Regions from separate parts of the Bacillus silvicola genome, predicted to be linked through region 2. Evidence: predicted binding sites of a transcription regulator. Region 2 holds the regulator's gene; the other holds the start of a gene.

Region 1 (3,193 bases), 470 kb from region 2:
ATTTAATCGTAACAGGCGACCTCGGACATGTTGGACGCGAAATTGCTTATGACTTACTACATAAACATGGGACAAAAGTAAAGAGCGAGCAATTTCAAGATTGCGGAATCATCATTTATAGAGAAGGTCAACCTGTAATAGCCGGCGGAAGTGGCCCAGGCTGTTCAGCAACAGTCGTGTACGGACATTTATTAAATAGAATGAAAAAAGGAGAATTCAAAAAGATACTAGTTGTTGCGACAGGTGCTTTACTATCTCCCCTTACATTCCAACAAGAAGAAACAATTCCATGTATCGCTCATGCTGTATCGATCGAATTTGGAGGTGCAACACAATGATTTTTTTCTGGGCTTTCGTCATTGGCGGACTCATATGTGTAATCGGACAACTTATGTTTGATGTCGGCAAGCTAACACCAGCTCATACAATGGCAACACTCGTTGTTGCCGGAGCTATATTAGATGGATTCAATTTGTATGAACCATTAATTGATTTCGCTGGAGCTGGGGCAACAGTACCCATTACAAGTTTCGGTAACGCCCTCGTTCACGGCGCTATGGAAGAAGCTGCAAAACACGGAATTGTTGGCGTTATTACCGGTATGTTTAAAGTAACAAGTGCTGGTGTTTCTGCTGCTATCATTTTCGGATTCATCGGAGCATTACTATTTAAACCGAAAGGATAAGAGGTGTCTGCATGACTGTTATCGCTAGCGTAAAAACTTGCCTTGCCAGTGTAAGAGGGGCTCAAGCAAGTTTAAGCTCCCTTTCATTAAATTCACAAGACGAAGAATCAAAACGCGTATTTCATGAATGTATGTTAGAAATGGACAGCGTCATCGCTGATTTACAGGATAGAGTTTCAGTATTAGAACGTGAAGAACCTCAATATAAAGGGTTTTAAGTAAACTGGAGGAATGACTATGTCTCACCTGCCCGAATGGACACTCGTTATTCTCCGCTCTGTATTCATATTAATCATTTTATTCGCTATTACGAAATGGTTAGGGAAAAGACAAATCTCTCAGCTCTCCTTTTTTGAATACATAGCCGGAATGACAATCGGTGACATCGCTGCCCAAGTATCTACAGGGCTCGATTCAAAATTTTTCCACGGCGTCTTTGCGATACTCATTTTCGCTGTGGTTCCTTTTTTCACAGGAATCCTCTCCTTAAAGAACAAAACAGCCCGGGATTTTTTTGAAGGGAAATCTACCGTATTAATAAAAGATGGAAAGATACTCGAAGATAACTTAAAGAAAGAAAAATATACAAGTGACGAATTATTAGAACTTCTCCGCGGAAAAGATGCGTTCAGCGTAGCTGATGTTGAATTTGCAGTATTAGAACCGAGCGGAGAATTAAATGTATTACTGAAGAAAGATCGCCAACCACTTACAGCAAAAGATATCGGTTTAAAAGTGCCGAACGAAAAAGAACCACAAACTGTTATTATGGATGGCAATGTCTTAGATGAACCTCTATCCTCTAGTGGACATAACCGCGCTTGGTTACATGCTGAACTAGAAAAACTCGGTGTTGTTATTGAAAATGTCTTTCTCGGTCAAGTTGATTCATACGGACAACTTACTATCGACATTTATAATGACAAACTCCAAATGCCTTCTCCTCAAAATAAACCTTTGTTATTGGCATCTTTAAAAAAATGTCATGCTGATCTTGAACTATTTTCTTTGGAAACAAAATCGAAATCAGCAAGTGACATGTATAGTAAAAACGCGAAACAAGTCGAAACAATTTTAAATAAAGTAACCTATCTTTTAAAAGAATAAATACCGAAAGAACGCTTCAGTAAAAAGGCGTTCTTTTACCTTTTCTACACCTTTAATCACGTTTAAATTTATGTAAATCGGTTATGATGTTGAAGATACATAAGCAGGGAATTCCAAAAACATAGCGAATAAATCATGATACAACTACATATTTTTTTGATTTAAAGTGGTTTCGTTTGACCTTTATTGACCATAATTGTATTATAAACTAAGAAAGCTTTCAAAGGAGGAAATAACAGATGAATTTAATTCCTACAGTAATTGAACAAACAAATCGTGGAGAACGCGCTTACGATATTTACTCTCGACTATTAAAAGACCGCATCATTATGCTTGGTAGCGCAATTGATGACAACGTAGCAAACTCAATCGTTTCCCAGCTTTTATTCTTGGAATCTCAAGATCCAGAAAAAGATATTCACATCTACATCAACAGCCCTGGTGGTTCTATCACAGCAGGTATGGCAATTTACGATACAATGCAGTTTATTAAACCACAAGTATCAACAATCTGTATCGGTATGGCTGCATCTATGGGTGCATTCTTACTTGCAGCAGGTGAAAAAGGAAAACGTTATGCACTTCCAAACAGTGAAGTAATGATTCACCAACCACTTGGTGGTGCACAAGGTCAAGCGACTGAAATCGAAATCGCTGCAAAACGCATCCTATTCTTACGTGAAAAATTAAACCAAATTCTTGCTGACCGTACAGGTCAACCACTTGAAGTTCTACAACGCGACACAGACCGCGACAACTTCATGACAGCAGAAAGAGCTCTAGAATACGGCTTAATCGATAAGATCTTTACAAATCGTTAATAGATTTAAAGCGGAAGCGGCTCGTTCAGAATCGCAGGGCGATGGAGCCCCTGATTCCGAGGCGCTTTTTGCCTCGAATAAAGGGGCGAAACGACCGGAGATTCTAGCTGCTGAAGCTAGATATACTAAAAGCGGAAGCGCCCTATTACAGGGCGCTTTTTTATCATGTACTCCCGCGCACATACCCCGTCTAGTATTTACCGAGATATATCAGCGATTTTTCAATTATATCGAACACAACTCAAATTATATCGGCGTTTCTTTAAATATATCGACGTTTCGACACAACATATCGACTTACCGACAATTCCCGACAAGTACGAACCACCAACATACCCCCACTTTTTGTTAGCTCGCACCAATCAGAATGCCCGCAAGTAACAAAACAAAAAAACTATCGCACATTCGCGATAGCCTTTTATTGTACATATGCAGCTAATGCTTCTAAAGCTTCCTCTGCATCTGAACCTTCTGTTGTAATTGTAATCATGCTACCAGTTCCGATTGCTAAGCTCATAATCCCCATTATGCTCTTTGCATTAACTGTCTTTCCATCTTTCTCGATGAAAATATCAGAATG
Region 2 (3,193 bases):
ACGAAAGTCGGGCTTAGTGATCCGGTGGTTCCGCATGGAAGGGCCATCGCTCAACGGATAAAAGCTACCCCGGGGATAACAGGCTTATCTCCCCCAAGAGTCCACATCGACGGGGAGGTTTGGCACCTCGATGTCGGCTCATCGCATCCTGGGGCTGTAGTCGGTCCCAAGGGTTGGGCTGTTCGCCCATTAAAGCGGTACGCGAGCTGGGTTCAGAACGTCGTGAGACAGTTCGGTCCCTATCCGTCGTGGGCGTAGGAAATTTGAGAGGAGCTGTCCTTAGTACGAGAGGACCGGGATGGACGCACCGCTGGTGTACCAGTTGTTCTGCCAAGGGCATAGCTGGGTAGCTATGTGCGGAAGGGATAAGTGCTGAAAGCATCTAAGCATGAAGCCCCCCTCAAGATGAGATTTCCCATAGCGTAAGCTAGTAAGATCCCTGAAAGATGATCAGGTTGATAGGTTCGAGGTGGAAGCATGGTGACATGTGGAGCTGACGAATACTAATAGATCGAGGACTTAACCATATAATATGTAGCAAATGTTATCTAGTTTTGAAGGAATATGCCTTCATAGTTTGGTGATGATGGCAGAGAGGTCACACCCGTTCCCATACCGAACACGGAAGTTAAGCTCTCTAGCGCCGATGGTAGTTGGGACCTTGTCCCTGTGAGAGTAGGACGTCGCCAAGCAACTAAGACACGAGTCATTTGACTCGTGTTTTTTCGTGTTTTCTTTTATAATTCATAGTAATTTAAAAAATCTTTACTTAAAGAACCGTCCTTTTGATTAAAGACTGTGAAATGTGGCTAGGATAGTGAATAAGCAAAAGAGTTGCAAATTTTTTTAATACGTATATAATTAAAGTCAAAGATAGTCAAAGTCAATAAAGGTGGCGGATAAATGAGAAATATATCTGATATCATTGAGAAATATCTAAAGCAAGTTATTGACTTAAGTAATAATAATGTGATTGAAATCAAGAGGAATGAGATCGCGGATCGATTCGATTGTGTTCCGTCTCAAATCAACTATGTAATCAATACCCGTTTTACGTTAGAAAGAGGATTCGTAGTAGAAAGTAAACGAGGTGGAGGAGGTTACATTCGCATTATAAAAGTCAAACTGCATGACGATATAGACATTATTGATCAAATGCTTCATATGATTGATCATAGCGTTGCACAAGGAAATGCAGAAAGTATGGTTATACGTTTAATAGAAGAGGGCATCATAACAAATCGTGAAGCTAAACTTATGTTAAGTGTACTAGATCGTTCTGTATTATTAATGGATGTTCCTTCTCGAGATGAACTTAGGGCTCGAATATTATGCGCAATGTTAAGAACACTGAAATATAAATAAATATAACTTTTGTAAAAATGATAACTAAGATAATGCAGTTTAATATTGTAGGGATTTTGAAGGGTAACATGTGCTTTTATTAAATAGATTAAGGCAAGAGAACAATCTAGTAATGTATGAAAAGTATCATGAGATAGATCGTTCCTGTTGTAAAGGTGGGGATAGCGATGACTTGTCAAAATTGTAATATAAGAACAGCAACTTTACATTATACAAAAGTAATCAACGAGAAAAAGGCGGAAGTTCATCTTTGTGAGCAATGTGCAGAACAAAGTGGCTATACGTCTTTCTTTCAATCACAGCACTCTAATTTTTCATTCCATGAACTATTAGCTGGATTATTACATGGTGAATCAGCAATGTTTGAAGAAGGACAAAATACATTTTCGAATATAAATATACTAAGATGTCCAGATTGTAAGATGACATATGAACAATTTACAAAAGTGGGACGCTTTGGTTGTGCTTCTTGTTACGATACATTTAAAGAGCATTTAAAACCACTATTAAAACGTCTACACGGTGGACATACAGATCATTGTGGAAAAATTCCAGAGCGTATAGAAGGAAATATCCACTTAAAGAAAGAATTAGATGAACTAAAACTTACTCTGAAGCAATCTGTGCAAAAAGAGGAGTTTGAGAAAGCAGCTGAAATACGAGATGAAATTCGAGGTCTTGAAAATCGGCTTAGTGAGCATAGAGAGGGGGAATAGTTCTATGTCACTGGACAGAATTATGAACGAAGCAATTAGTCCGTGGATGAAGGGAGATGGCCCTGATTCTGATATTGTTTTAAGTAGTCGAATTCGTTTGGCTCGTAATTTAAAAAAATATCAATTCTCTACTATGCAAAACGAGAAAGAAGCTAAACAGATTCATGAATTATTTAAGAAGAAGTTTGTAAATAAACCGGTAGAACCTTTTGGGAAGTTTGAACTATTAAAAATGGATGAATTAAATCCTCTTCAAAGGAGGGTTTTAGTTGAGAAACATTTAATTAGTCCAAATCTTGCAGGAACAGAATACGGAGCATGTTTACTATCAGAAAGTGAACATATTAGTATCATGCTTAATGAAGAGGATCACGTTAGGATTCAGTGTTTATTTTCAGGGTTACAGTTATCAAAGGCGCTTCAGAGTGCCAATCAAATAGATAATTGGATCGAGGAAGAAGTTGAATACGCTTTTGATGAATCACTTGGATATATTACGAGTTGTCCTACTAACGTTGGTACAGGATTAAGGGCCTCTGTAATGATTCATTTACCGGGACTCGTTTTAACGAAAAGGATTAACCGTATTATACAAGTAATTCAAAAATTAGGGTTAGTAGTAAGAGGAATATACGGTGAAGGTAGCGAAGCGTTAGGTAATATATTTCAAGTGTCCAATCAAATGACACTAGGTAAAGCAGAAGAAGATATTATTGCAGATTTAAAGAGTGTCATTCAACAAATTATACAACAAGAAAAAATAGCTAGAGAATTAATCGTACAAAATTCGAGTGTTGAGCTTGAAGATAAAGTATATCGTTCTTACGGTATACTCTCTAATAGTCGTTTAATCCAATCTGCGGAAGCGGCTACTTGTTTATCCGATGTACGAATTGGTATTGACCTAGGATATATAAAAGGGATATCAAGAAATATTTTGACTGAGTTAATGGTCCTTACTCAGCCAGGCATTTTGCAGCAATATGCAGGAGGACCTTTAGGGCCAGAAGAAAGAGATTATCGAAGAGCAACCTTAATCCGTGAGCGATTACGTATTGAACAAAACTAAGCGCAAGTAGGAGGCGATTTCTATGATGTTTGGAAGATTTACA

The links. Region 2 encodes CtsR, which represses protease genes until heat stress. Its sites were predicted from a motif close to ATGGTCAATAAAGGTCAAACA; they were not measured.
Region 1: clpP (ATP-dependent Clp endopeptidase proteolytic subunit ClpP) is a predicted target of CtsR. The motif match lies at 1,966-1,986, and genes of this name have one in related genera.

What each region holds. Positions count from the first base shown of each region.
Region 1 is NZ_JBNGVC010000013.1:1,582,337-1,585,529, reverse strand. Features, by position in the region: gene spoVAD (stage V sporulation protein AD) at 1-338, shown strand, start outside; gene spoVAE (stage V sporulation protein AE) at 335-685, shown strand; gene ACP6L7_RS30210 (DUF1657 domain-containing protein) at 697-903, shown strand; gene ACP6L7_RS30205 (DUF421 domain-containing protein) at 923-1,792, shown strand; gene clpP (ATP-dependent Clp endopeptidase proteolytic subunit ClpP) at 2,032-2,613, shown strand; gene ACP6L7_RS30195 (HPr family phosphocarrier protein) at 3,032-3,193, opposite strand, start outside.
Region 2 is NZ_JBNGVC010000013.1:1,116,651-1,119,843, reverse strand. Features, by position in the region: rRNA gene ACP6L7_RS27940 (23S ribosomal RNA) at 1-527, shown strand, start outside; rRNA gene rrf (5S ribosomal RNA) at 577-692, shown strand; gene ctsR (transcriptional regulator CtsR) at 904-1,365, shown strand; gene mcsA (protein-arginine kinase activator protein McsA) at 1,533-2,081, shown strand; gene mcsB (protein-arginine kinase McsB) at 2,086-3,150, shown strand; gene clpC (ATP-dependent protease ATP-binding subunit ClpC) at 3,173-3,193, shown strand, end outside.